Regions from separate parts of the Streptomyces sp. NPDC014676 genome, predicted to be linked through region 2. Evidence: riboswitches for the same ligand, from Rfam matches in the RefSeq annotation. Region 2 holds a riboswitch; each other region holds the start of a gene.

The links. Region 2 has a riboswitch for cyclic di-AMP ahead of ACF1DX_RS34790 (M23 family metallopeptidase). Riboswitches for the same ligand answer to the same signal wherever they lie in the genome.
Region 1: it holds a riboswitch for cyclic di-AMP, as region 2 does, so the genes downstream of both, ACF1DX_RS31480 (peptidoglycan DD-metalloendopeptidase family protein) here and ACF1DX_RS34790 (M23 family metallopeptidase) in region 2, are expected to answer to the same signal.
Region 3: it holds a riboswitch for cyclic di-AMP, as region 2 does, so the genes downstream of both, ACF1DX_RS12125 (M23 family metallopeptidase) here and ACF1DX_RS34790 (M23 family metallopeptidase) in region 2, are expected to answer to the same signal.
Region 4: it holds a riboswitch for cyclic di-AMP, as region 2 does, so the genes downstream of both, ACF1DX_RS08345 (transglycosylase SLT domain-containing protein) here and ACF1DX_RS34790 (M23 family metallopeptidase) in region 2, are expected to answer to the same signal.

The regions. Positions count from the first base shown of each region.
Region 1 covers NZ_JBIBZI010000015.1:4,641-11,794, forward strand. Annotated here, with positions in the region: gene ACF1DX_RS31465 (DUF6126 family protein) at 1-37, shown strand, start outside; gene ACF1DX_RS31470 (tyrosine-protein phosphatase) at 58-855, opposite strand; gene ACF1DX_RS31475 (alpha-galactosidase) at 1,027-3,099, shown strand; cyclic di-AMP (ydaO/yuaA leader) riboswitch at 3,416-3,577, shown strand; gene ACF1DX_RS31480 (peptidoglycan DD-metalloendopeptidase family protein) at 3,582-4,511, shown strand; gene ACF1DX_RS31485 (SGNH/GDSL hydrolase family protein) at 4,717-5,502, shown strand; gene ACF1DX_RS31490 (GNAT family N-acetyltransferase) at 5,528-6,025, shown strand; gene ACF1DX_RS31495 (MBL fold metallo-hydrolase) at 6,059-7,154, shown strand, end outside.
Region 2 covers NZ_JBIBZI010000019.1:11,712-18,865, forward strand. Annotated here, with positions in the region: gene lhgO (L-2-hydroxyglutarate oxidase) at 35-1,291, shown strand; gene trmB (tRNA (guanosine(46)-N7)-methyltransferase TrmB) at 1,506-2,360, shown strand; gene ACF1DX_RS34785 (PrsW family intramembrane metalloprotease) at 2,390-3,754, shown strand; gene ACF1DX_RS34790 (M23 family metallopeptidase) at 3,853-4,872, opposite strand; cyclic di-AMP (ydaO/yuaA leader) riboswitch at 4,885-5,042, opposite strand; tRNA gene ACF1DX_RS34795 (tRNA-Met) at 5,347-5,420, opposite strand; gene ACF1DX_RS34800 (dihydrofolate reductase family protein) at 5,484-6,617, opposite strand.
Region 3 covers NZ_JBIBZI010000003.1:779,721-786,874, forward strand. Annotated here, with positions in the region: gene ACF1DX_RS12110 (GNAT family N-acetyltransferase) at 1-2,270, opposite strand, end outside; gene ACF1DX_RS12115 (HPr family phosphocarrier protein) at 2,470-2,751, shown strand; gene ACF1DX_RS12120 (GntR family transcriptional regulator) at 2,907-3,602, opposite strand; gene ACF1DX_RS12125 (M23 family metallopeptidase) at 3,783-4,556, opposite strand; cyclic di-AMP (ydaO/yuaA leader) riboswitch at 4,569-4,733, opposite strand; gene ACF1DX_RS12130 (pitrilysin family protein) at 4,934-6,322, opposite strand; gene ACF1DX_RS12135 (M16 family metallopeptidase) at 6,319-7,154, opposite strand, start outside.
Region 4 covers NZ_JBIBZI010000002.1:838,528-845,681, forward strand. Annotated here, with positions in the region: gene ACF1DX_RS08335 (outer membrane lipoprotein carrier protein LolA) at 1-82, opposite strand, end outside; gene ACF1DX_RS08340 (polyprenyl synthetase family protein) at 325-1,335, opposite strand; cyclic di-AMP (ydaO/yuaA leader) riboswitch at 1,898-2,065, shown strand; gene ACF1DX_RS08345 (transglycosylase SLT domain-containing protein) at 2,071-2,550, shown strand; gene ACF1DX_RS08350 (HAD family hydrolase) at 2,514-3,386, opposite strand; gene ACF1DX_RS08355 (GNAT family N-acetyltransferase) at 3,609-4,679, shown strand; gene ACF1DX_RS08360 (glycosyltransferase) at 4,711-6,000, shown strand; gene ACF1DX_RS08365 (polysaccharide deacetylase family protein) at 5,997-6,794, shown strand; gene ACF1DX_RS08370 (hypothetical protein) at 6,934-7,154, shown strand, end outside.

The DNA of each region.
Region 1 (7,154 bases), on a different contig from region 2:
CATCTATTTCCTCTTCGAGATCGCTCCGAAGAAGTAGACGCCCGCCCCGGGCCCGCCTCAGTCGAGCAGCCGCTCGCGCAGCCGCTCCCGGGTCCCGGGCGTGAGCCCGAGCGCCTGCTCCAGGTACGGGTCCACACCGCCCCAGGTCTCCTCGATGGTCTCGAAGGCCGCCGACAGGTACTCCTCGCGCGCGTCGAACAGCGGGCTGAGCAGCTCCATGACCTCGGGGGAGTAGGCCGAGGCGGAGCTGCCGCTGCGCCGCACCTTGTAGCGGCGGTGCTTGGCGTTGGACTTCAGGTAGTCGTCGACGATCGCGTCGCGCTCGACGCCCACCGCGAGCAGCGTCACCGCCACCGACAGCCCTGCGCGGTCCTTGCCGGCCGCGCAGTGCATCAGCGCGGGAACGCTGTCCTCGGCGAGCGAGCGCAGCACCCGGGAGTGCTCGGCGGTGCGCTCCTTGATGATCATCCGGTAGGAGCCGATCATCCGGTCCGCGCCCTTGCCGTCCGCGAGGATCGAGCGAAGCTGCTCCAGATCGCCGTCGCGGACCATCTTCCAGAACTCGGCGCCGTCGGCCGGGTCGCTGAGCGGCAGGTTCACGTTGCGCACGCCCGGCAGCGCGACGTCCGGCCCCTCCAGCCTCTGGTCGGCCGCGTTGCGGAAGTCGAAGACCGTGTGCAGTCCGAGCGAGGACAGGAAGGCGGTGTCCTCGGCGGTCGCGTGGGCGAGATGACCGCTGCGGAACAGCACACCGTGCCGCACCCGCCTGCCGTCGACGGTCGGCAGTCCGCCCACGTCGCGGAAGTTGCGTACTCCGGCCAGCTCGGGTTCGGTCGACGGCACCTGCTGCGTCACGAAGGACTCCTCCCGCTCGACGCCGCCGGCGGGGCTCGCCGACGGGCACGGGTCGACGATACGACATGCCTGCCTGGGGCAATGAGTTGTCCACAGGCATTGCCCGACGGCCCCCGTGCCCCCGATGATGTTGGTGTCTGATCGCATCTGTTCGGGTCTGTTGGAGGTTCGGTGACGCAGGTCTCCCAAGACGGTCGTACATGGCTCCTGTCGGGGCCGGCCAGCGGCTACGCGCTCCATGTCACGGACCGCGACGAGCTGGTGCATCTGCACTGGGGCCCGAGGATCGCGCTCGCCGACGCGGAGGCCCTCGCCGCGCGCCCGCTGCCGGACGACTGGCCGTTCGAGTCCCGCCTGGACGGGCGCGAGGAGTACCCGGTCGAGGGCGGCCCCCGCTTCGTGAGGCCCGCCCTGTCCGTACGCACCGCCGACGGGCGGCGCGGCACCGAGTGGGTCTTCGACGGCCACGAGACCGGCGACGGCGAACTCCGCCTCCGCTTCCGCGACGGCGGGCTGACCGTGACCCTGCACTACCGGATGCGCGACGACGTGATCGAACGCTGGGTGACCCTGCACAACCGGGGACCCGCGGTCGAGCTCCTGCGCGCCGACTCCGCCACCTGGACCCTGCCCGAGCGCGAGCACTGGCGGCTGTCCCAGCTCCACGGCCGCTGGGCCGCCGAGTCCCGGCTGACCCGATCCCCGCTCACCTACGGCGAGAAGGTCATCGGCAGCCGCCGCGGCCACACCGGACACCAGCACCTGCCCTGGGTCGCGCTCGACACCGACGCGACCGAGGAACGCGGAGAGGTCTACGGCTGCGCCCTCGGCTGGTCCGGCTCCTGGCGCGTCTCGGTCGCCCGACTCCCCGACGCACGCGTGCAGATCACCGGCGGCGCGGGACACGACGACTCCGGCCTGCTGATGCTGGGCACGGAGGAGACGTACGTCACACCGGTCTTCGCCGGTCTGTGGAGCGACGGCGGCTTCGGCGGCGCCAGCCGCGCCTGGCACGCCTACCAGCGGACGTACGTCGTCCCGGACGCGGACCGGGACCGGCCCGTGCTGTTCAACTCCTGGGAGGCCACCGGATTCGACATCTCGGAGGAGCGGCAGCGGGGACTCGCGGCGCGGGCCGCCGCGATGGGCGTCGAACTGTTCGTGGTCGACGACGGCTGGTTCGGGGCGCGGACGAGCGACCGGGCCGGGCTCGGCGACTGGACGCCCAACCCCGACCGCTTCCCCGGCGGCCTGAAACCCCTCGCCGACCATGTGCACGGGCTCGGGATGGAGTTCGGCATCTGGGTAGAGCCGGAGATGGTCAACCCCGACAGCGACCTGTACCGCGCGCACCCCGACTGGGTGCAGTTCCAGCCGGGCCGCCGGCGCACGGAGTACCGCAACCAGCTCGTGCTCAACCTCGCGCGCGACGACGTGCGGGAGTACCTCTGGGAGCGGCTCGACGGACTGCTCTCCAGCGCTCCCATCGACTACGTGAAGTGGGACTTCAACCGCTCCTCCACCGACGCCGGATGGCCGGACGACCCGTACCCGCAGCGGCTGTGGACCGACCATGTGCGCGGCCTGTACGCGCTGCTGGACCGGCTGCGGGCGGCCCATCCGGGCGTGGCCTTCGAGTCCTGCTCGGGCGGCGGCGGCCGGATCGACCTGGGGATCCTCTCCCGTACCGACCAGGTGTGGACCTCGGACAACACCGACCCGCTCGACCGGCTCGCCATCCAGCACGGCTTCAGCCAGATCCACCCGGCCCGGGTGATGGCCGCCTGGGTCACCGACAGCCCGAACGCGATGCTCAACGGACGGGTCAGCTCGCTGCGCTTCCGGTTCGTCAGCGCCATGGCCGGGGTGCTCGGCGTCGGCGGAGACCTCGCGCGGTGGACCGGGGAGGAACTCGCCGAGGCGCGGGAGTGGGTCGCGCTCTACAAGGAGATCCGGCCCGTCGTCCAGCGCGGCGACCTGTACCGGCTGCGCCCTCCGGAGGGCGGACTGAGCGCGGTGCAGTACGTCCTCGGCGACGAGACCGTCGTCCTCGCCTGCCTCCAGGCGCAGCACCACGGAGAGCCCGTCCCGGCCCTCCGGCTGCGCGGCCTCGACCCGGAGGCGTCGTACGAATGCCGCGAAACCGGCGAAACGTACCGAGGTGCCCTCCTGCTGCATCACGGGCTGCGCACCGGTCTGCGAGGAGATCTGGACGCCGCGGTGGTGCGGCTGCGGCGCCTGTGATCCGATGATTAGGGCGTTCTGTCCGATTAGGGCGGTTCGCCATAACGTGCCCCGAAAGAAAGGGGGATGGGGAAGGGGCGCGTGAGCAGCGTCATATCCGTGACGATGCGTTGTCGCCATGCTCACGTAATTCCATGGAACGACAAGGGAATTCGCGGGGGAAAGGGAATCCCGGCTGACGCTCGGTGACGTCAATTCCCCCTTTGGATCACGGAAAAGCGCGTTCGCGGTGAACCTCGCGCTTGTCCCCTCGCGTCCGGGTCGCTTACGTTCGCCACCGATCCGGACGGACGCCCAATCCTGCCGCCGCCCGGAGCCCGTACCCACACCGACCCGTGTACGGCAGGAGCGGGGGACCCACAGGTACCACTGCCTGTTCCGGTTCCCGGAACGGCTTGGGGTTAAGCCGCGTGACAACGCGGCCGGGCATCTCCAGCCCGAACCCGACAGCTCACCTCGCAGGCGCCGGAGAGGAATTCGACATGCCCGCGAAGGGTAAGCACCGCCGTACCAAGACCCAGCGTCTCACCCGCTCCATCGCCGTCGCCGGAACCGGTGGCGCCGCACTCGCCCTGCCGCTTCTCGGCGCCACCGGCGCGCACGCCGCCACGCCGCAGGCCGCCCCCGAAAAGGCCGTCCAGTCCCTTTCCGCCGCCGGCCAGGAGACCGTCGCCGAAAAGGGCGACGAGGCCCGCACGTACACCGTGAAGGCCGGCGACTACCTCGCCAAGATCGCCGAGACGGAGCACGTCGACGGTGGCTGGAAGCAGCTCTACACGGACAACCGGCAGGCCATCGGCGACGACCCGTCGCTCATCCACCCCGGCCTGAAGCTCTCCGTCGACGGCACGGCCGCCACGGGCGCGCCGGAGGAGCCGGCCGCCCCGGCGGCCCCGCAGGCCCAGGAGCAGGAGGCCGAGCAGCCGGCGGAGCAGCCCGCCGAGCAGCCCCCCTCGGACGCCTCCGCCCAGACCACGAGCACCGACCAGGCCGCGAGCGCCTCCGGTTACAGCTCCCCGGTGCCCGGCGCCGGGCTCGGCACCGCCTACAAGGTGGCCGGCAGCATGTGGTCCAGCGGCTATCACACCGGCGTCGACTTCGCCGTCCCGACCGGCACCTCCCTGAAGGCCGTCGGCGCGGGCACCGTCGTCTCCGCGGGCTGGGCCGGCGCGTACGGCAACCAGGTCGTCGTCAAGCTCGACGACGGCCACTACGCCCAGTACGCCCACCTGTCCGCGCTCTCCGTCTCGGCCGGCCAGACCGTGACCGGCGGCCAGCAGGTCGGCCTCTCCGGCTCGACCGGCAACTCGACCGGTCCGCACCTGCACTTCGAGATCCGCACCACCCCGGACTACGGCTCGGACGTGGACCCGGTCGCCTACCTCAGCTCGAAGGGCGTCTCCATCGGCTGACCCCCGCGGCGACCTTCCCGACACGCGCGCCGAAGGCCGGACCCCGATCCCCGGGGCCGGCCTTCGGCGTATTCCGGAGTTGGCCAACATTTTGAGAGTGTCTTATCTCACCGTGCGTCAACCCGTCCTTACGGTCGCGTAGGTCACATTCGAAGGTGAATCATGAGCGGCTGTGGCAGACGATTCGAAGAGTGACAGCAGAGCAGTGATCGGGTCGTACGTGGCGGTGGGGGACAGCTTCACCGAGGGCGTCGGCGACCCCGGCCCCGACGGGGCGTTCGTCGGCTGGGCCGACCGGTTCGCCGTGCTCCTCGCGGACCTCCGGCCCGAGGGCGACTTCGAGTACACCAACCTCGCCGTACGCGGAAAACTGCTGGACCAGATCGTGGCGGACCAACTGCCGAGGGCGGTCGAACTCGCCCCCGACCTGGTCTCGTTCTGCGCGGGCGGCAACGACATCCTCCGCCCGGGCAGCGACCCGGACGAGGTGGCCGAGCGGTTCGAGCGGGCGATCGCCGCGCTCACGGCCGTATCGGGAACAGTGATGGTGACCACCGGGTTCGACACGCGCGGCGTCCCCCTGCTGAAACATCTGCGCGGCAAGATCGCGACGTACAACATGCACGTACGGGCCGTCGCCGACCGCTACGGCTGCCCCGTGCTCGACCTGTGGTCCCTCAAGAGCGTCCAGGACCGCAGGGCCTGGGACGCCGACCGGCTGCACCTGTCGCCGGAGGGACACACCCGCGTCGCGCTCCGCGCCGGGCAGACCCTCGGCCTGGACGTCCCCGCCGATCCGGAACAGCCCTGGCCGCCCCTGCCGCCCCGCGGCACCCTCGACATCCGGCGGGACGACGTCCACTGGGCCCGCGAGTACCTGGTGCCGTGGATCGGCCGCCGGCTGCGCGGGGAGTCCTCCGGCGACCACGTGATCGCCAAGGGGACGCTGTCGCCGGACGACATCAAGGTACGGATCGCCGCGGTGGCGTGAGCGTTCGCGCGATAGCGTGGTGATCATGGGGGACCGGGATCTGCGGCAGGCGACCGCGGCGGACGTCGAGGCGGTGGCCGAACTGCGTGCCGTGGTGCTGCGGGCCGATCTGGAACGGCTCGGGCGCTACGACGCACAGCGGGTGCGGCAGCGGCTGCGCGACGGGTTCGACCCGGCCCACACCTGGGTGATCGAGACGGGCGGCACCTTCGCCGGCTGCGTGGCGCTGCGCCCTGCCGGGGACTCCCACTGGCTGGAGCACTTCTATCTGGCCCCGCACCTCCAGGGCGCCGGCATCGGCTCGGGCGTGCTGCGCGAACTGCTGCGGCGGTCCGACCGCGACGCCGCCGTCGTACGGCTGAACGTACTGCGGGGCAGCCCGGCCCGCCGCCTCTACGCACGGCACGGGTTCACCGTGGAGACGGAGGACCCGGTGGACGTGTTCATGGTGCGACAGCCGTCCCGGCCCTTCGATCAGCCCCGGCCGTACCCGGCACCGCGGAGCCGGTCCGGCCGCACATAATGGAATGTCTGACCGACTCCACTTGGAGGTACCGTGGCCGGTTCCCCATCCCACAGCTCCGGGCTGCGCGCCCTGCGGCCCGAGGCCTTCGGCGCGGACCCGGGTGGCGAACGCATGGCACGCATCCGCAGATCCCCGCACTTCAAGGACGGTGTGTTCCAGAACCCCGGGGGCACCGCCCGGATCCGCCCGTCGGGGTCGACGCGGGACCTGGCGAAGATCTACCTCGACAAGGACTCCCGGTCCCGCCGCGCCCCGAAGGGCACCATCCCGGTGCACCCCACCACCCTCGCCGACCTCTCCCGTCCGCCGGCGAGCGGGCTGCGCCTGACCTGGATGGGCCACTCCAGCGTGCTCGCGGAGATCGACGGGCACCGGGTCCTGTTCGACCCCGTGTGGGGTGAGCGCTGCTCACCCTTCCCCTTCGCCGGGCCCAAGCGGCTGCACCCCGCCCCGCTGCCGCTGGCCGCGCTCGGCCCGGTCGACGTCGTCGTGATCTCCCACGACCACTACGACCACCTGGACCTGCCCACGATCAAGGCGCTGGCCGGCACGGACACCCTGTTCGCCGTGCCCCTCGGCGTCGGCGCGCACCTGGAGCGCTGGGGCGTGTCCGCCGGACGGCTGCGCGAGCTGGACTGGCACGAGACGACGAAGATCGGCGGACTCGCCCTCACCGCCACCCCGGCCCGCCACTTCTGCGGCCGGGGTCTGCGCAACACCCAGCACACCCTGTGGGCCTCCTGGGTGGCCGCGGGCGAGGAGCACCGGATCTACCACAGCGGTGACACCGGCTACTTCGACGGCTTCAAGGACATCGGCACCGACCACGGCCCGTTCGACGCCACGATGATCCAGGTCGGCGCGTACTCGGACTTCTGGCCCGACATCCACATGACGCCCGAGGAAGGCGTCCGGGCCCATCTCGACCTGCAGGGCGGCGAGGCGGCCGGCGTGCTGCTGCCCATCCACTGGGGCACCTTCAACCTGGCACCGCACGCATGGGCGGAGCCGGGGGAGTGGATGAAGGACGCGGCCGGGGAGGTGGGCCAGCCGGTGGCGTTCCCGCGGCCGGGTGAGCCGTTCGAGCCGGCGGGGAAGGTGCCGGTGGAGGCGTGGTGGCGGGCGA
Region 2 (7,154 bases):
GCCTCTCGGGTTTGAAGGCGTTGTCAGTGGCGCAGTGCACTATCGGACGCGGGAGGTGGTGCGGGTGGTGACGGGGCGGTCCTACGACTGCGACGTACTGGTGATCGGCGGCGGGATCGTCGGCCTGTCGACGGCGTACGCGCTCACGCGCGCCGCGCCGGGCACGCGGGTCACGGTGCTGGAGAAGGAGACGGGCCCGGCCCGGCACCAGACGGGCCGCAACAGCGGCGTCATCCACAGCGGCGTCTACTACCGCCCAGGCTCGCTGAAGGCGCGGTACGCGGTGTCGGGCGCCGCGGAGATGGTCAAGTTCTGCGCGGAGTACGACATCCCGCACGCCGTGACGGGCAAGCTGATCGTCGCCACGACCCGGGAGGAGCTGCCCCGGCTGCACGCCCTGGTCCAGCGCGGCCGGGAGAACGGCATCGCGGTCCGCGAGCTGGGCGGCGCGCAGATCGCGGAGTACGAGCCGGAGGTCGACGGCCTGGCGGCCATCCACGTCGGCACCACCGGTGTCTGCGACTTCACCGCGGTGGCCCGCCGGCTCGCTCAGGCGTCGCAGGCGGCGGGCGCGGAGATCCGTTATGGGGCGCGGGTGGTACGCGTCGACCGCCGGCCCGACCGGGGAGTCGCCGTCCTGACGGCCGGCGGCGACGTCGTACGCGGCCGGGTACTGGTGAACTGCGCCGGTCTGCACTGCGACGAGATCGCCCGCCGCACCGGCGACGAGCCCGGCGCCCGGATCGTGCCGTTCCGCGGCGAGTACTACGAGCTGGCCCGGCCGGAACTGGTGCGCGGCCTGGTCTACCCGGTGCCCGACCCGGCGTTCCCCTTCCTCGGCGTCCACCTCACCCGGGGCATCGACGGCGGCGTCCACGTCGGCCCCAACGCGGTACCGGCACTGGCCCGCGAGGGCTACGACTGGCGCACGGTGCGTCCGCGCGAGCTGGGGGCGACCCTGGCCTGGCCGGGCTCCTGGCAGCTGGCCCGCCGCCACTGGCGGTACGGCACCGGCGAACTGCACCGCTCGCTGTCCCGGCAGGCCTTCACCCGGGCCGTGCGCCGGCTGCTGCCCGCGGTGCGGGAGGACGACCTGGTGCCGGCGGCGGCCGGGGTGCGGGCCCAGGCGGTGCTGCGGGACGGCACCCTGGCCGACGACTTCCTGATCCAGGAGACCGCCCGCACGGTCCACGTACTGAACGCCCCCTCCCCGGCGGCGACGGCATCCCTGCCGATCGGCCGCGAGGTCGCCCGACGGGCCCGGGCGGCGCTGGAGACCGCGGGGCGCTGAACCCCGGACGCCCGGTCCGACGCGTCGCTCCCGCGCACGGGACCACGGTGGCGACCGGGGACGGGCCCGCACCGTCCTGCCCGGGTGAACGGGGCACCGCCGAGTACACAGCCCCGACCCGTGACCTGCCGCGCAGCCATGACCGGCCCCGTGAGGACCTCCCCGGATTCCGTTCCGGGGCTCCGTGCGCGGGCCCCGTAAAATCGGAGGCACTGTGTCTGACACCGTTAACGCTTCCGAAGCCCTTCGTCCCGCCCCCGGCCAGGACTCGCCGCACCCGCCCGGGGTGTCCGTCCGGCACACCCGGCCCAAGGGGGAGCCCCGGTTTCCCGACGGGCCGAAGGCCGATCCCGCCGGGTCGCACTTCGAGCGGCGGATCCGGAGCTTCCAGCCGCGGCGCAGCCGGGTGACCGCCGGGCAGGCGGACGCCCTGCGGCGGCTGTGGCCCGCCTGGGGCTTCGACATCGACGGCAGCCGGCGGCTCGACCTCGCGGAGTTCTTCGGCAACGACCACCCCGTCGTCCTGGAGATCGGCTTCGGCATGGGCGAGGCCACCGCGCGGATGGCCGCCGCCGACCCGGCCACCAACATCCTCGCCGTGGACGTCCACACCCCCGGCCAGGGCAATCTGCTCAACCTCGCCGACCAGTCGGGGCTGACCAACGTACGGGTCGGCAACGGTGACGCGATCATCCTGCTGCGCGAGATGCTCGCCCCCGGCTCCCTCGGCGGGCTGCGCGTCTACTTCCCCGACCCCTGGCCGAAGAAGCGGCACCACAAGCGGCGGCTGATCCAGCCGGAGTTCCTCGACCTCGCCGCGACCCGGCTGGCGCCGGGGGCGGTGCTGCACTGCGCCACCGACTGGGAGCCGTACGCGGAGCAGATGCTCCAGGTGCTCACCGCACACCCCTGCTTCGAGAACACGCGGCCGGACGGCGGTTTCGCGCCGCGTCCCGCCTTCCGGCCGCTCACCCGTTTCGAGACGCAGGGACTGGAGAAGGGTCATGTCGTGAACGACGTGCTCTTCCGCCGCGTACCGCAGGACGAGCAGGCGGCAGACCGAGCCTGACACAGCCCCGCCTCGTGAGGGTCGATCCCGTGGCCATCAGTCCCCCGTACCCGACGCCTCCCGGCGCCGCCCCCGGCGGAGCGCCGCGGCACGCGCACTGGTGGCAGCGGCCCTGGGTGCGGTACGGCGCGCTGATCACGCTGCTCGCCCTGTCCGGTCTTGTCATCCTGGCGCTGGTGCGCGAGCAGACCGGGACGCGGGGGTTCCTGGTCGGGCTCGGCCTCGCCGTGCTGCCCGTGCCGCTGCTCGTCGCCGCCTTCCGGTGGCTGGACCGGGTCGAGCCGGGACCCTGGCGGAACCTGCTGTTCTCCTTCGCCTGGGGTGCCTGCGCGGCGGCGCTGATCGCGATCGTCGCGAACAGCTTCGCCACCCGGTGGATAGCGACGGCGACCGCCGACCCGACCGGCGCCGACACCCTCGGCTCGACCGTCATAGCGCCGGTGGTGGAGGAGTCCGCGAAGGCCGCGGCCGTCCTGCTGGTGTTCCTGTTCCGCAGACGCGACTTCACCGGGCTCCTCGACGGCGTGGTGATAGCCGGGGTCACCGCCACCGGCTTCGCGTTCACCGAGAACATCCTCTACCTCGGCACCGCCTTCGGCACCGACCGGCTCACCGGCGACAGCGGCATCGCCTCGGTCACCGCGGCGACCTTCTTCGTCCGCATCGTGATGTCGCCGTTCGCGCACCCCCTGTTCACCGTGCTCACCGGGATCGGCTTCGGCGTCGCCGCGCTGTCCGCGGAGCGGCAGCGGGTCCGGCGTGTGCTGCCACCGCTCGGCGGGCTGCTCCTCGCGATGGGCGTGCACGCCCTGTGGAACGGCTCCTCGACGCTCGGCCAGTACGGCTTCCTCGCGGTGTACGCGGCGTTCATGGTGCCGGTGTTCGGGCTGCTGACCTGGCTGGTGGTGTGGACGCGGCAGCGGGAGCTGCGGACCGTACGGGAGGAGCTGCCCGCGTACGTGGCCGCCGGGTGGCTCCACACGGCGGAGCCGTTCGCGCTGGGCTCGATGCGGGCGCGGCGCGTCGCCCGGCAGTACGCGCGCCGTCACGGCGGGAGGGCGGCGGCGCGGTCGGTCGCCGCGTACGAGGCGTACGCGACGTCGCTGGCGTTCCTGCGGCACCGGGGGCGGCTCGGGCGGGCGGGGACGGACTTCGTCACGCGGGAACGCGAGCTGCTGCTGGAGCTGTGGCACCGGCGGTCAGCGGCCCGGCCGGCCCTGGAGCACGCGGCCCGCGCGACCGCGCCCCGGGTTCCGGTCGTCGCGGCACCGTGGGCGGGGTACGGCGCATACGGCGCATACGGCGGCTACGGGCATCCCCCGCACGGACAGCCGCCGTACGGGTACCCGTACGGCCCGTACGGCCCGTACGACCCGAACGCCCACCGGCCCTGACGGGCCCGTACCGCCCGCGGAAACACCTGACCGGCAGCCCTGACGTCGGGGGGTCGTCGTCGGGACTGCCGGGGTTCAGGACGTGAGGGTCCGCTCGCTCAGACGGTGAGGCCCTTGCTCTGCAGCCAGGCCAGCGGGTCGATGCCCGAGGCGGAGCCGTCGGGGTGGACCTCCATGTGGAGGTGGGCGCCGGTGACGTTGCCGGTGGCGCCGACGCGGCCGATCACATCGCCGGTGTTGACCTTCTGGCCGACGCTGACGCTGATGGAGGACTGGTGGGCGTACCAGATCTCGGTGCCGTCGTCGAGCGTGAGCACGGTCTTGTAGCCGTAGGAGCCGTCGTAGCCGGCGGAGGTGATCGTGCCGGTGTGGACGGCCTTGAGCAGCGTGCCCGTGGGCGCGGCGAAGTCGAGGCCGGTGTGGTGGCCGGAGGACCAGTAGGCGCCGGCCTGACCGAAGGTCGAGGAGATGGTGTACGAGGAGGTCGGCAGCGTGTACTGCTTGGCCAGCTCGGCGAGGCGCTCGGCCTCGGCCTTCTTCTTGGCCTCCTCCTCCGCCTTCTTCTTGGCGGCCTCGGCCTTGGCCTTGGCCTCCTTCTCCGCCTTGGCGGCGGCCTCGGCGGCCTGCTTCTCGGCGGCGGCGACGGCCTCGGCGGCGGCCTTGGTCTCGGCCTGGCTCTGCTGCTGCTCGACCTGGGCCATGATCCGGGTGCGCAGCGCCTCACCGGCGCCGGCGGTGCCCTGCTCGGTGTCGGCGGCGGTCATGCCGAGGGTGCTGAGGGGGGTGGACGATCCCTGGGGGGTTTCCTCGTCGGAGATGAGGGAACCCACGTTGGGGAGGTCGGGCATGGAGATCGAGACCGGCGGCTTGCCGGTCTGGGCGCTGGCCATGCCGCCGGCGCCGACGGCGGCGATGACGCCGACGCCCAGGACGGTGGAGCTGCGGGCGAGTCCCCCGCCGCGCTGCTTGGAGACACGATGCCGGCCCCGTACGGGGCGGAGGGAATCCGCGGTGGGGTTCCACTCCTCGAAGGGGCCCTCGTCGGCGCGGCCGGCGCCGTAGGCGACGGTGTCGCTCGGCTTGAACGGGGCCTCGGGGGCAGGCGGGTTGGACGCCACGTGGGCGCGCTCCTTTCCTTCCGTCTTCGCCTACCGGGTTAGCTGACGGGTTCGGAGCGGGAAGGTCTCCTACGCGCGTATACGAGCCGTGTCGCCACGGCGGTATTCACGCGATTCACCCCATGGTGGTGGTTCCCCGGTTCCCTTGCGGGATTCGGCGCGTGCGCACGGAGCCGCCTTCTGTGACGGCTGGGACGACCGCGCTGCGTTATCGAACGTTAATAGACGTGAGGGCCGGATTCCAAGCCGTTCCTCTTGATCGTTAACGATTTCCGGGGGGACTTAAGCGCCATGGAGGGTCAAAAACGGGCGAGTTGACCGCGCCTCAGGCCGTCTCGAGTGGCGGGTGGTTTCTGACCGTACGTCAGTTGTTATGCGCTGTGGGGTGGGTCGCTCACGCTGAGTGAGAGGGGCGGAAGGGAACGGAAAACACCGAGGGCCGGAATCCTCTGGATTCCGGCCCTCGACCTTCAGTAGCGGGGACAGGATTTGAACCTGCGACCTCTGGGTTATGAGCCCAGCGAGCTACCGAGCTGCTCCACCCCGCGTCGTTGAGACCAGTGTACGCCATCCGTGGGGCATGGCGCACACCCATGATCGACGGCCCGGTCTCAGCGGCCGAGCAGATGGCCGTTGGGCGCCTTGGCGCGGTCCTCGTGCTCCGGCAGGACGACGACGGTGGCGCCCCCGGCGGCCAGCACACCGCTGCCGTCGGCGCCCGCCACGAACGTGTCCGGCTCGCGCCAGGCCGTGACCACCCGCCGCACCCCCGCGTCCAGGACCAGCCGGGCACAGGGCGCGGGCCGGGACGCGCGGCGGGCGCAGGGCTCCAGGCTGGAGTACACGGTGGCGGTGACGAGCCGGGGGTCCGTGGGGTCGACCTTGGCGAGCGCGGCCTCCTCCGCGTGCACCACCGGGTCGGTGCCCTCCCGGGAGTGGCCGCGCGCCAGCTCCGTACCGTCGGCGGCCACCACGACCGCGCCCACGCTGAACGCCGTCTGCGAGGGCGGGCACCCGGCGGCCAGCTCGCAGGCGAGGGCCAGCCAGTGGTGGTCGGCGGCGGAGGGCAGCGGGCCGGTGCCGGGGGCGGTGGGCTCGTAGCGGATCAGGACGACGTCGCCGACCGGGCGGGTCTCGACCGTCCGCAGCCGGCCGCCCTGGTAGGAGCCGGGGCCGAAGAGACGGGGGGCGTCGGGGTCGCCGACGAACAGCGGCGCGAGGACCAGTTGGAGCTCGTCGGCCAGCCTCTCGGTGAGGAGCTGCGTGTGGACCGTGCCGCCGCCCTCGACCATGAGCCGCCGCACCCCGCGCTCGGCGTGCAGGTGCTCCAGCAGCAGCCGCCAGTCGAGCTCGGCGCCGAGCGGGACGACGTCGGCGGCGAGACCGAGGGCGTGGGCGCGCTCGGCGCCCCGTTCGGTCGTGTAGAGGACCTTCTCGCCGCCGGTGTGCCAGAACCGGGCCGCCGGGTCCAGGTCCCCGGAGCCGCTGACGGTGACCTTGAGCGGGTACTCGGCCCGGCCCGCGGCGAGGCGGGCGGCGCGCCGCTCGGGCGAGTTGACCAGCAGCCGGGGGTTGTCGGCGCGGATCGTGCCGGCGCCGACCAGGATGGCGTCCACGGACGCCCGTACCTCGTCGACCCGGTCGAAGTCGGCCGGGGACGACAGCAGCAGCCGCTCGGGGCCGGTGTCGTCCAGGTAGCCGTCGAGGGAGACGGCGGCGGACAGCAGGACGTACGGGTGCGGCATCGGCGTACTCCGGGTGGGGCGGGTGCGGGGGTCCAGTCTGCCGGTCAGGGCTCGGTCGGCCCCACGCGGATGACGTACCGGGTGGGTTCCGGGCGGTCCCCCGGGCCGGGTCCGGCCGGCGGGCCGGCGCGGCGCCGGCCGGGTCCGCGACGAGCACGACGGCGTTCAGCGGGACGATCCGCCGGAGCAGGGGCACCTCGTACCGCCTCCTCGCCGTGGGCTTCCGGTGCGGGGAGCCGACGGCCCGCGGACCGGGGGCGCGGCGCGGGCCGTCCTGTCCAGCGTGTGCGCAGGGCGGGCTTCCGCGCCATCGGTGGCAGTCCCCATCTTCCCCCGGGACCACGGCCGGCGGGGCGGCCCGCGTACGCGGTGGCCCCCAGGGCGGATGGGGCCCGCGACGGATGGCCTCGGGCGGTGGCGGCGGGTGACGCTGGAGTCTGCCGTACCGGACGGGTGACGACGTCGGTACAAGGGCAAACTCCCTTGTACCGGGCCGAGTTCGCGACAGGACGACGGTTCATCCTCGTACGCCCCGGC
Region 3 (7,154 bases), on a different contig from region 2:
GGGTGGCCGAGGGTGCGCGCGGCCTCGGCGGCGGTGCCGGGGTCCGGGGCGGGGAGGGCGCGGTGGACGTGGATGCCGTAGGTGCCGAGCAGGTCGCAGGTCTCGTCGGTGCCGAGGGTGAGGCCCTGGCCGCGCGAGAGGAGCCCCTCGATGAGGGCGGCGGCGCCCCGCTCGTCGATGTCGTCGTACTCCGGCACCTTGCCGGGGTCGGCGGCGTCCCTCCGCCACTGGCCGTACGCGACGGCCTGGGCGAGCGCCCGGACGGCACGCTCGGCGGCGGGGTAGGCGGGGATGAGGTGGGCGCCCTCGGGGGGCGGCGGGGCCGTCGCGGAAGCGGTGTCCGCCCGGGGCCGCGGCGCCGGGGTCGCCCGCGTCGGGGGCACCGGCGCCGGGGCCTGCGGGGCCGTGCTCGTGGCGGCCGACAACGCCTCCGCGAGGCCGCCCAGTTCCACGTGGACCACCAGGACGGGTTTGGACGGGGTCGCGGCGGCGGCCGAGCGCAGGGCCTGCGCCAGGGCCGCGTCGCCGACCGAGCCCTCCCCCACCGCCGGGATCGCGGTCACGACGACCGCGTCGCTCGTGTCGTCGGCCAGCGCGCGGGAGAGCGCCGCGTGGAAGTCCGCCGCCGAGGCGGCGGTGGTGAGGTCCAGCGGGGGATGCGGACGCAGGCCTTCGGCGAGGCAGGCGTCGTAGGTGAGCAGGCCCAGGGACTCGGAGTTGCCGAGGATCGCCACCCGGGGTCCGGCCGGCAGGGGCTGGCGGGCGAGCAGCAGGCCCGTGTCGACCAGCTCGGTGATGGTGTCCACGCGGATCACCCCGGCCTGCCGCAGCAGCGCGGACACCGTCGCGTGGGGCAGCCGGGTCGCCCGCACGGCGTGCCCCCGGGGCCCCGCTCCGTGACGTGCGCCCTGGACCACGACCAGCGGCTTCGCCGCCGCGGTCCGGCGGGCGAGGCGGGTGAACTTGCGGGGGTTGCCGATGGACTCCAGGTACATCAGGACGACGTCGGTGTCGGGGTCCTCGTACCAGTACTGCAGGACGTCGTTGCCGGAGACGTCGGCCCGGTTGCCGGACGACACGAAGGTGGACACGCCCGTGACACCGGTGACGCCGCCGCCGCGCCGGTGCAGGCGGGACAGCAGGGCGACGCCGATGGCGCCGGACTGGGCGAACAGCCCGATCCGGCCCGGCCGGGGCATGTGAGGGGCGAGCGAGGCGTTCAGCCGGACGTCCGGGGAGGTGTTGATGACGCCGAAGGCGTTGGGGCCGATGATCCGCATGCCGTACGAGCGTGCCTGCCGTACGAGGGCGCGCTGGCGTTCGCGGCCGTCGGGGCCGGACTCGGCGTAGCCGGCGGAGACGACGACGAGCCCCTGCACGCCGTGCTCGCCGCACTCGGTGACGATCTCGGGGACCCGCTCGGCGGGCACCGCGACGACCGCGAGGTCGACGGGCCCGTCGATGTCCCGCACCGAGCGGAACGCGGCCACCCCGCCGAGCTCCTCCTCCCCTTCCCCCAGAGCCTTGTTCACGGCGTACAACCGGCCGGTGAACCCGGTGTCCCGCAGGTGGTCGAGGACGCTGCGGCCCACGCCGCCGGGCGCGCGGCCGGCGCCGACGACGGCCACCGAGCCGGGGGCGAGCAGCCGCTGCACCGAGCGCGCCTCGGCGCGCTGTTCGCGCGCGTACTGCACGGCCATGGAGCGGTCGGTGGGTTCGAGGCCGAACTCCAGGCGGACGACACCGTCCTCGAAGCTGCGCTTCTGGGTGTACCCGGCGTCGGTGAACACCTTGATCATCTTGTTGTTGGCGGGCAGCACCTCGGCCGCGAACCGGCGGATGCCGCGCTCCCGCGCGACGGCGCCGATGTGTTCGAGGAGGGCGGAGGCGACGCCCCGGCCCTGGTGGGCGTCCTGGACGAGGAAGGCGACCTCGGCCTCGTCGGCCGGAGCCGAGGCGGGCGTGCCGTCGGCGCCGATCCGGTCGTAGCGTACGGTGGCGATGAACTCGCCGCCGATGGTGGCCGCGAGTCCCACCCGGTCCACGAAGTCGTGGTGCGTGAAGCGGTGGACGTCCTTGGCGGACAGGCGAGGGTAGGGCGCGAAGAAGCGGTAGTACTTCGACTCGTCCGACACCTGCTCGTAGAAGCTGACCAGGCGCTCGGCGTCATCGACGGTGATGGGGCGGATGCGCGCGGTGCCGCCGTCGCGCAGCACCACGTCGGCCTCCCAGTGAGCGGGATACTCGTGCCGGTCCGACGAGGTCTGCATGGGCCCCAGAGTACGGCTCGCGTACGACAACGGCGCGAGGCAGTCTGTGGTGGACGACAGCCGGGCCGAGGCCGCGGTCCGGCTGCCGCCGGGAGCGGGAGCGAAGGCCCCTTCGGGCACGCTCCCGGCAGGCTCCGGGCATGCTTCACGATGTGGGAAACTGGTCTAGACAACCCTGAACAGCGAAGGGCAGCAACACATGGCTGAGCGCCGCGTCAACGTCGGCTGGGCCGAGGGTCTCCACGCCCGCCCCGCCTCCATCTTCGTCCGAGCCGCCACGGCCGCAGGCGTCCCGGTGACGATCGCCAAGGCCGGGGGCGACCCCGTCAACGCGGCCTCCATGCTGGCTGTCCTGAGCCTGGGCGCCCAGGGCGGCGAGGAGATCGTCCTCGCGTCCGACGCCGAGGGCGCGGACGCCGCCCTCGACCGTCTGGCGAAGCTGGTCGCCGAGGGTCTCGAGGAACTCCCCGAGACCGTCTGAGGACGTCATGCCGAAAGGCCCGCCCGGACCGCCGGGCGGGCCTTTCGCTTTCCCCCGTCACGGGCAGATTTTTCCTTCCGCGGGCAGCTTTCCCCTTTTACGGGCAGCGTGAATAAACCCCGAGAAATGCTCCCTCTTTGTATACGGCACCCGTGTTAATGCCGAACGCTCGGCATGTTTACGGCATGTTGCGAGTTCCTCACACGGTCCGCGCGGCCGGCGCCCGGGGCGAAACGCAGGCGGTGCCCGGCGCTCGCGCGCTCGGTGTGCAGCGCCGTGACGGACCGCGCGCGGTCGCCGTCACCGCGCGCCACGGCGTCCACGATCGCGCCGTGCTCCGCCCAGTACTCGACGGGGTCGGACGGCCCCTCGGTGGCGTACATCCAGGCGATCTTGTGCCGCAGCTGGGTCAGTGCCGAGGTCAGTGCCGGACTGCCGGTGGCCTGGGCGAGCGTCTCGTGGAACCAGCCGCTCAGGGAGCGCAGGTCGTCGCTGTTGCCCTGGCGGGCGCGTTCCTGCCCCAGCCGGACCAGGCCGCGCAGCACCTTCAGATGGGCCTCGGTGCGGCGCTGGGCCGCGCGGGAGGCACCGAGGGGCTCGAGGAGCACGCGCATCTCCAGCAGGTCGGCGGCCTCCTGCTCGGTGGGTTCCGCGACGCACGCGCCCGCGTGCCGCCGGGTCACCACGAATCCCTCGGCCTCCAGCGTGCGCAGCGCCTCCCGGACGGGAACGCGGGAGACACCGTAACGGCGGGCGAGCACTTCCTCGGTGAGCCGGCCGCCGCGCTCGTGGACACCCGCGACGATGTCGTCCCGGATCGCCGTGCACACCGAGTGCGCGGGAATACGCATGACGAACCTCCGGCTTAATCCCCGTGAAACGTCGACGATTGACGTGTGTTCCGTGACTCTATTGCAATCGGCGGGAATTCACGACGGCGGACCGGAATCCATGCATATTTTTTGGACAGGCGACGCCCGGAAACACCGATGCCCCGGCTCGGGGAGCCGGGGCATCGGGAAGCGAGCGGGTCAGAGGTTCACGCCGTGCGCGCGGAGGTAGGCGACGGGGTCGAGGTCGGAGCCGTAGTCGGCGCCCGTGCGGGCCTCGAAGTGCAGGTGCGCGCCCGTGACGTTGCCGGTGGCGCCGGAGAGGCCGATCTGCTGCCCGGCGGCCACCTGCTGGCCCACCGAGACGCCGATGGACGACAGGTGGCCGTACTGGGTGTACGTGCCGTCGTGCATCTTGATGACGACCTGGTTGCCGTACGAGCCGCCCCAGCCGGCCTCGACGACGGTGCCGACGCCGACCGACTGGACGGGGGTGCCGCTCGCCGCGTGGAAGTCGACACCGGTGTGGCTGCCGGAGGACCACAGCGAGCTGCCGGCCTGGTAACCGGTCGAGACGTACGAGCCGGGGATCGGGGAGACGAAGGTGTTGAGGCGCTCGCGCTCGGCCTCCCGCGCGGCGCGCTCCTTCTCCGCGCGGGCCTCCTCGGCCTCCTTGGCGGCCTTCTCGCGCGCGGCCTCCTCTGCGGCCTTGCGCGCGGCGGCCTCGGCCGCCTCCCGGGCGGCCTCGTGCTGGGCGGCCGCCTGGGCGTCGATCCGGTCGGCGACCGCGTCGCCGAGGGTGACGACGGGCGTGAGGCCGGTCTGTGCGGCAGCGGGCTCGGCGGCGAGCGCGGGGGCCGCGAGGGAGCCGACGACGCCGGTGGTGGTGAGCGCCGCGACGCCCGCCACGCGGGCGGTGCCGCGCTGCGTCCGGCCGGGACGACGGTGCTTGCCCGGGGCGCGGGTGAACGCCATGTACAGGCTGGTCCTTTCCTTCCCTCTCGCCTACCGGGTTAGCTGACGGGTTCGGAGCAGGAAGGTCTCCTACGGGCCCCCTCGCGACACGCGCGGGCGTCCGATTCACCCCAGGGACTGCGGTGGGTCCCCGGCTCCCCCGGCTCGCGCCTCAGGGGGACTCGGCGATGACTGTCCGGTGCCGCGGATGCGGCGCACTGCCCGACGAACAGCCCGGACGAAGCTAAGCGGGCCGTCTCCCGATCCTCAAACGAATCACGGGTTTTGTAGCGCATCCCACAGGCCAGACAGGCAACTTCCGCCCCGATTCGGGCATAAGCGGGCCCTGGTGACTTTCGTGTCACCAGGGCCCGCCGCGCGTGCGTCCTCGCGGCTCGCTACTCGGCCGTCACGACGGTGACTTCACCGATACCGAGGGCCTCGACGGGCGCCTTGATCTGCGCCGCGTCACCGACGAGGACGGTCACCAGGCGGTCCACCGGGAAGGCGTTCACGACGGCCGCGGTGGCCTCCACGGTGCCGGTCGCGGCCAACTGCCGGTACAGGTCGGCCTGGTAGTGGTCGGGCAGGTGCTGCTCGACCTGGTCGGCCAGGGTGCTCGCGACGGCCGCGGCGGTCTCGTACTTGAGCGGCGCCACGCCCACGAGGTTCTGCACGGCGACATCGCGCTCGTCGTCGGTGAGCCCCTCCGCGGCGAGCGTGCGCAGCACCGTCCACAGGTCCTCGAGAGCGGGGCCGGTGTTCGGCGTGTCCACTGAGCCGCTGATGGCCAGCATCGCCGCACCCGTGCCGTCCGGGGCGGACCTGAGGACCTGTCCGAACGCCCGCACGCCGTAGGTGTAGCCCTTCTCCTCGCGCAGCACGCGGTCCAGGCGGGAGGTGAGGGTGCCGCCGAGGCAGTACGTGCCGAGCACCTGCGCGGGCCACACCCGGTCGTGCCGGTCCGCGCCGATACGGCCGATCAGCAGCTGCGTCTGGACGGCGCCGGGACGGTCCACGATCACGACGCGCCCGGTGTCGTCGGCGACCACCGGCGGGACGGGCCGCGGCTGCGCCGGGGAGCCGGTCCAGGCGCCCAGCGTGTCGCCGAGCAGCGCGTCCAGGTCGATACCGGTGAGGTCGCCGACGACCACGGCGGTCGCCGTGGCGGGACGGACGTGCTTCTCGTAGAAGGCGCGTACGGCCGCGGAGTCGATGCCGGCGACCGTCTCCTCGGTGCCCTGGCGCGGACGCGACATACGGGCACTCGCCGGGAACAGCTCCTTGGAGAGCTCCTTGGCGGCGCGGCGGGAGGGGTTGGCCAGCTCGTGCGGGATCTCGTCGAGGCGGTTGCGGACCAGCCGCTCGACCTCGCTGTCGGCGAACGCCGGCGCCCTGAGCGCGTCGGCGAGCAGCCCGAGCCCCTTGGTGAGCCGCGAGGCCGGGACCTCCAGGCTGAGGCGGACGCCGGGGTGGTCGGCGTGCGCGTCCAGGGTGGCGCCGCAGCGCTCCAGCTCGGCGGCGAACTCCTCGGCGGAGTGCTTGTCGGTGCCCTCGGAGAAGGCCCGCGCCATGATCGTGGCGACACCGTCGAGGCCGGCCGGCTCGGCCTCCAGGGGCGCGTCGAGGAGCACCTCGACGGCGACGACCTGCTGGCCGGGGCGGTGGCAGCGCAGCACGGTCAGGCCGTTGTCGAGCGTGCCGCGCTCGGGGGCCGGGAAGGCCCAGGGCTTGGCGTCGCCCGCCTGCGGCTGCGGGTGGAAGTCCATCGTGGCGAGCTCGGTCACTTCGCCGCCTCCTCGTTCTCGTCGGTGCCGGCGGCTGCGGCGGCTTCCTCGGTGTCCTCGGCGTCTCCGGCTTCCGGGGCGACGGGCTCGTAGACGAGCACCGCGCGGTTGTCGGGGCGCAGGCGGGCCTTGGCGACCTCCCGCACCTCCTCCGCCGTCACCTCCAGGACGCGCTGTACGGCGGTCAGGGCGAGCTGCGGGTCGCCGAACAGGACGGCGTACCGGCACAGTTCGTCGGCGCGGCCGGCGACCGTGCCGAGCCGGTCCAGCCACTCGCGCTCCAGCTGGGCCTGCGCGCGCTCCATCTCCTCGGCCGTGGGGCCCTGCTCGGCGAACCGGGCGAGCTCCTCGTCGATGGCGGCCTCGATGACCGGCACCTCCACGTCGCCGGACGTCTTCACGTCCAGCCAGCCCAGGGAGGGCGCCCCGGCCAGCCGCAGCAGGCCGAAGCCGGCGGCCACGGCCGTGCGGTCGCGCCGTACCAGCCGGTTGTAGAGCCGCGAGGACTCGCCGCCGCCGAGGACGGTGAGCGCCAGGTCGGCGGCGTCGCACGCGCGCGTGCCGTCCTCCGGCAGGCGGTAGGCGGCCATCAGCGCACGCGCGGGGACCTCCTCCTCGACGATCTCGCGGAGCTGCCCGCCGATGACGTCGGGCAGCGAACCGTCGCGCGGGGCGGGCTTGCCGTCGTGGCCCGGGATGGAGCCGAAGTACTTCTCGATCCAGGCGAGCGTCCGCTCCGGGTCGATGTCGCCGACGACGGAGAGCACGGCGTTGTTCGGCGCGTAGTACGTGCGGAAGAACTGGCGGGCGTCCTCCAGGGTGGCCGCGTCCA
Region 4 (7,154 bases), on a different contig from region 2:
ACCGCGCGGCCCTGCGCCGCCCCGCGCGCGGCTCGTCGGCCTCCCGCGCGGTCGTCATGTCGTCGGATTCGTACGGTGCCATGTGTGCCCTACCTCCGTGGTCGGCGGCGGCTTTTCGTCTCGTGACCTCGCACCAGTTTCACCCTGAGCCGCCATTCTCACCCGAATCGGTGAGGAGTGGTGTTGTCCGTCGTGGTCCATCTGACCAAATCTGGCAGGCGGATTCGTCAGCCCCCGGACGCAACTCCACGTACTGCTGGGGTATGACACGGAGGGCGGTTCCCTCCCCCGCCCCGTAGGGGTCGGGGGAGAGTTCGGGCCGGCTCAGCCCGCGCGGTGCACCACCGCGTCGCACAGCTGCACGAGTGCCGTCCTCGCCTCGCACTCCCGCAGCGGGGCGAGTGCCGCGCGCGCCTCCTCGGCGTAGCGCACGGTGTCCCGGCGGGCCTGCTCCAGCGCGGGGTGGGCGCGCAGCAGCCGCAGCGCCTCGGCGTGCCGGGCGTCGTCGGTGAGGTCGGAGTCGAGCAGTTCGCACAGGGCGATGTCGTCGGCGAGACCCAGCCGGGCCGCCCGTTCGCGCAGCCGCAGCACGGGCAGGGTGGCGATGCCCTCGCGCAGGTCGGTGCCGGGGGTCTTGCCGGACTCGTGGGAGTCGGAGGCGATGTCCAGGACGTCGTCGGCGAGCTGGAAGGCGACTCCGAGCCGCTCGCCGTACTGGGTCAGCACGTCCACGACCGTCTCGTCGGCGCCCGACATCATCGCGCCGAACCGGCAGGCGACGGCGACCAGCGAGCCGGTCTTGCCGCCGAGCACGTCCAGGTAGTGGTCGACCGGGTCGCGGCCGTCCTGCGGTCCCGCGGTCTCCAGGATCTGCCCGGTGACCAGCCGCTCGAACGCCTCGGCCTGCACCCGCACGGCCTCCGGGCCGAGGTCGGCCAGGATGTGCGAGGCCCGCGCGAAGAGGAAGTCGCCGGTGAGGACCGCGACGGAGTTGCCCCAGCGGGCGTTCGCGCTGGCGACGCCGCGCCGCACATCGGCCTCGTCCATCACGTCGTCGTGGTACAGCGTGGCCAGGTGGGTGAGCTCCACCACCACGGCCGAGGGCACGACACCGGGCGCGTAGGGGTCGCCGAACTGGGCGGCGAGCATCACGAGCAGCGGGCGGAACCGCTTGCCGCCGGCCCGCACCAGGTGCTGGGCGGCTCCCGTGATGAAGGGGACCTCACTCTTGGTGGCCTCGAGCAGCCCTTCCTCGACAGCCGTCATCCCGGCCTGGACATCGGCTTCCAGAGCCTGGTCCCGCACGCTCAGCCCGAACGGCCCGACGACGGTCACGAGGGGTCTCCTGTCTGCTGGTGTCCACTGGCGGTTACACGGAATGTCGATAGGTCGCTGCCATCACTCAAGTCAGCGTATCCGGTCACGTTTCGATCACCGCCAGCGCCCGGGGTTACGGGCAGGGCGGTACGGGGTCGGGAGCGGAGTGCTTTTGATCGGTTGATAACAACGGACATTCTTCTGTTTTCCCGGACGTACCGATCCACTCCTCGGCCCGGCCCCCGGGCCCCGCCTCGCCACGTGGACCATCCTGCCCGCCCCGACGTCCGATTTGCCGCAAATGCCGAGCTAATTCCCCTTGGCGAAAAATGCGTTCACAGGCAATCCCCAGTGAAGTGAGTCACGCGCGATCCGGTACCCCCGCCGTCCGCCACCACCCACCTTTCCCCTTCCCCCGCCGCCGAGTTGACCCTTGGCGACAGCAAAGGATCAAGCACCCCAAAAGCCCCATCGAAAGATCAAACGGCGCCTTCCGTGATGCTCGCACTTGTTCCCGACATGTGCTCTCGCATACGTTCCGGGCCTGCCGGGTGGACGCCTAATCCTGCCGCCGCCCGCATCACATCCGACGACGAACTCAAGACGGCAGGAGTGGGGGACCCAGGTAAGCCGCCGCACCGGACATCGCGCCGGGACGGCTAGGGGTGAAGCCATGCCCGCAGGGGCACGGCCGGGCACTCTCCCGCCCGAACCCGACAGCTCACCTCGCAGGCGTAGGAGAGGAACCCAGACATGCCTGCTTTCGGTCAGCACCGCCGCCGCCTCGCCCGCTCCCTCGCCGTCGCCGGCACCGGCGTCGCCGTGGTCGCCCTGCCGCTGTTCGGCGCCACCGGCGCCTTCGCGGCCACCACCGAGCCGACGACGACCGCTGCCGCCCCCGCGACGGCGTACCCGGACAACCTCGACGGCTGGATCCGCGAGTCGCTGGACGTCATGGCGCAGAACGGCATCCCGGGCAGCTACGACGCCATCCACCGCAACATCATGCGCGAGTCCTCCGGCAACCCGTACGCCATCAACAACTGGGACTCCAACGCCGCCAAGGGCACCCCGTCGAAGGGCCTGCTGCAGATCATCGACCCGACCTTCGCGGCCTACCACGTGCCCGGCACCGCCTTCGACCCGTACGACCCGGTCGCGAACATCACGGCGGCCTGCAACTACGCGGCCGACCGCTACGGCTCCATCGACAACGTCTTCGGCGCGTACTGAGCCACCCGCTGACGGGCGAGCGTCACCGCCCCGCCGAACAGTCGCTCGAGGACGACGGCCACGCCGTCGTCCTCGTTCGACGTGGTGACCTCGTCCGCCACCGCCTTCAGTTCGGGATGCGCGTCGGCCATGGCGACGCCGTGGGCCGCCCAGCCGAACATGGGGATGTCGTTCGGCATGTCGCCGAAGGCGATCGTCCGCGCCGGGCTCAGCCCCAGGTGCTCTGCGGCCAGCGCCAGCCCCGTGGCCTTGGTCACCCCGCACGGCTGGAGCTCCACGGTGCCCGGCCCCGACATGGTGACCGTGGCCAGTGACCCGACCACCGACCGGGCCGCCGCCGCCAGCGCGTCGTCGGACAGGTCCGGGTGGCGCAGCAGCACCTTGCTGATCGGCCGGTCCCACAGCTCGGCCCGCCGCTCGACCCGTACCGCGGGCAGGGTCGGGTGCGGCATCAGATAGCCGGGCTCGATCAGCGTCAGCCCGTCGGCCCCGTCCTGGTCGACCGCGGCGTACACCTCCCCCACCTCGGCCTCGATCTTGCCGAGCGCCGTCTCCGCCAGTTCCCGGTCCAGTGTCACGGACCACAGCAGCCGGTGCGCGCCGGCGTCGTACACCTGCGCGCCCTGTCCGCACACCGCGAGCCCCGTGCAGCCGAGGTTGTCCAGGAGCGACCGCACTCTGGGGGCCGGCCGCCCCGTCACCACCAGGTGCCGCGCGCCGGCCCGCTCCGCCCGCGCGAGCGCGGCGAGGGACCGGTCGGAGAAGGTGTCGTCGCCGCGCAGCAGCGTCCCGTCCAGGTCGGTGGCGATGAGTGAATACGCGGTGGGTGCGGCCATGATCAGAGAATACGGACAACCCGACGGTCCGATTCACCGTGCCCGTTTGCATTCGCTTTCGGTACGGTTCCCCTTCTCTCGGCGCCGGGTAAGGACCGGTTCAGGTCTCTTTCCCCGTTTGGCAAGAACATGGTCCGCTATCTACCGTCCGCCCGGTCCGGGGCGGTACCTTCCAAGGGTCCAGGGGGGACTTGATCGGGGGGTCAGGTGAGCAGTGGACGCATGCGTGTGCTGAGGCCCGGGGAGCTCGGCGAGGGGGAGCGGGAGCGCTGGCGGGAACTGCGCGCCGCGACGGACGCACCGCGCAACCCGTTCATGGAACCGGAGTTCACCGTCGCTGTGTCCCGGGTGCGCCCGCGGGCCCGGGTCGCGGTGCTGTACGAGGGCGCGCAACCGGTGGGTTTCCTGCCGTACGAGCGGGGCGCGCTGGGGCAGGGCCGGGCGATCGGGCTCGGGGTGTCGGACTGCCAGGGCGCGGTCCTGGGCCCCGGTGTCGCCCTGGAGACGGACGAACTGCTGCGGGGCTGCTCGGTGTCGAGCTTCGCCTTCGACAACCTGGAGGCGGACCAAGGGCTGTTCGTGCCGTACGCGGCCGAGGAGCACGCCACCTACGTCATCGACGTGGAGAAGGGCTACGAGACGTACGAGTCGGTGCTGCGCGCCCAGTCGCCGAAGTTCCTGAAGACCACGCTGGCCAAGGAGCGCAGGCTGGGCCGCCGGGCCGGAGCCGTGCGGTTCGTCTTCGACGAGCGCGACCCGGCCGCGCTGCGCACGCTGATGGAGTGGAAGTCGGCGCAGTACCGCAGGACCGGGCGGCGCGACCGGTTCGCGCGGGAGTGGATCGCCCGGCTCGTGGGCCGGCTCGCCGAGACCCGCGCCGCCCAGTGCGCGGGCACGCTGTCGGTCCTGTACGCCGGTGACCGCCCCGTCGCCGCGCACTTCGGGCTGCGCTCGGCGTCCGTCCTGGCCTGCTGGTTCCCGGCGTACGACCCGGAGTTCGCGAAGTACTCGCCGGGTCTGGTGCTGCATCTGCGGATGGCCGAGGCGGCGGCGGCCGAGGGCATCGGCCTGCTCGACATGGGGCGTGGTCCGGCCGAGTACAAGGACTCGCTGAAGACCGGCGAACTCGCCGTCTACGAAGGGGCGGCGACCCGTCCGGGCGCGGGCGCCGCGCTGCACTGGCTGAGCCGCGAACCCGCGCGCCGCGCGCACGGCTTCGTCCGCGCCCGTCCGCGCCTGGCGGCGCTGGCGGCACGGACCCTGAAGGGCGCGGCACGGCTGCGCCGGCCGTGAGTCGTGAGGAGGAGGGGGAGGGGGAAGACAGGTGTCCCGGAGAGCGCGTACGCAGGAGGAGATACGGCGGTTCCTGGCCATCGGCGCGGTGCAGGTCGCCGAGATCGACCTGGACGGTGACGAGGCCGCGCCGAGACCCGGCCCGGGCAGCCCGCCGATCACCCATGGCGAGGTGTTCCTGCTGGTCAGACGGGCGGGTCGCCCGGTGGGGACGCTGCTGACCCGGGTACCGGAGGGCACGGACCCGCGGGCGGTGCTGACGGAGGCCGCCGCCGCGGTGGCGGGAGGGGCCGTGGAGGCGACGGGCGGCGTGGAGGCGACGGGCGGCGGGGAGCCGCCGTACGCCTCGGTCGTCGTGGCCACCAGGGAGCGGGCCGGGCAGCTCGCCCGGGCGCTGGACTCGCTGCTCGCGCAGGAGCACCCGCGGTTCGAGGTCGTCGTCGTCGACAACGCGCCCGTGACCGGCGAGACCCGCGAGCTGGTGGAACGCAAGTACGGCGAGCGGGTGCGGTACGTGTGCGAGCCGGTGCCCGGACTCGCCGTCGCGCACAACAGGGGGCTGGCGGCGGCGCGGGGCGAGGTGATCGCGTTCACCGACGACGACGTGGTCGCCGATCCCCGCTGGCTCACCGAACTGACCGTCCCGTTCGCCGCCGACCCGCGGCTCGGCTGTGCCACCGGCCTGATCCTGCCCGCCCGGCTGCGCACCCCGGCCCAGGTCCTGCTGGAGAGCCACGGCGGCTTCGCGAAGGGCTTCACGCCGACGACGTACGACCCCGGCGACCCGCCCCGCGACGAGCCGCTGTTCCCCTTCACCGCGGGCCGCTTCGGCTCGGGGGCGAACATGGCCTTCCGTACGGAGGTGCTGCGGGCCGTCGGCGGCTTCGACCCGGCCACCGGCGCCGGGACACCCGCGCGGGGCGGCGACGACCTGTACGGGTTCGTCCGCGTCCTCGCCCAGGGACACCTGCTGCACTACACGCCGTACGCGCTGGTGTGGCACCACCACCGGGAGACCTGGGCCGACCTGGAGACCCAGGCGTACGGCTACGGCGCCGGCCTCACCGCCTACCTCACCGCGCTCCTGGTCAACCGGCCCGCGCTGCTGCCCGCGTTCCTCGCCCGGCTGCCGCGCGGCCTCGCGCACGCCCGCGCGTTGACCGAGGTGCGCGACACGGACGGCGGTGGTGCGCCGGGGGCGCACGACACCCGCACCCACCCCTGGCCACGCCGGCTGTCGCGGCTGCAGCGCAGGGGAATGCTGTACGGGCCGCTCGGATACCTGCGGGCGCGGCGGGCACCGGGGAGGGGGAGAGGATGACCGCGGCCATACCCGTCTTCCTCTACCACGCCGTGATGGACGATCCGCCGGACTGGATCGCCGAGTTCACCGTCACGCCCAAGGAGTTCGCGGCCCATCTCGACGCCGTCGTGGACAGCGGCCGCACCCCCGTCACCATCAGCACCCTCGCCGAACACCTCGCCGGGCGGGCCCCCTTGCCGCCCCGGCCGGTGCTCCTCACCTTCGACGACGGCTTCGCCGACCTGCCAGGACCCACCGCCGACGCCCTGGCCGGGCGCGCGCTGCCCGCGACCGCGTACCTCACCACCGGCGCCATCACCCCGGGCTGCCACAGCCTGCTGCCGCCCGCCCCGATGATGACCCTGGACCGGGCGGTGGAGCTGGAACGTTCCGGCATGGAGATCGGCAGCCACACGGTCACCCACGCCCAGCTCGACACCCTGACCACCCGGCGGTTGCGCGCCGAACTGCTGGACTCCAAGGCCGTGCTGGAGGACACCCTCGGCCACCCCGTCCCCCACCTCGCCTATCCGCACGGCTACAACAGCCCCCGGGTGCGCGCCATGGCCGCCCGCGCCGGCTACCGGACGGCGACCGCCGTGCGGCACGCGCTCAGCTCGGACCGGGACGAGCGCTACCGCATCGCCCGGCTGATCGTCCGGCGCGGCCACACCGTCGCCGACGTCGAGGCCTGGCTGGCGGGCGACGGCGCGCGGACCGCCCCGTACCGGGACGGCCCGAAGACCGTCGGCTGGCGGTGGTACCGCCGGGCCCGCACCGTCCTGCGCGGCCGGCCCGTGTTCGCCGGCTGAGGGGGACGAACGGACGTGACCACGGGACGGGCCGCGCGGAAGGTACCGGACCGCTTCCGCCGCACAGGCGAGTCCGACGTTTTTGGTGTGAAAAGCAGCGGTAATTCCTATACTCGTCGCGGGGGAGGGGAGTCTCGGCGTGCAACAACATGTGCCCGCACCGACCACTGAGAGCAGCGCGCTGCCCAGCCCCGAGCCGGCCACCGGCCCGACGGAGCCGGGAGGGAACTCCGGCGGTGGCCGCGGATCCTGGCCGGTCCCGAGCGGCCCGCCCGACGCCGGGCTGCTGACGCTGCTGCTCGCCGCCGGACTGTGGTTCTACGCGCTGCCCCGCATCGGCTTCCGGGAGATGGGCGACTA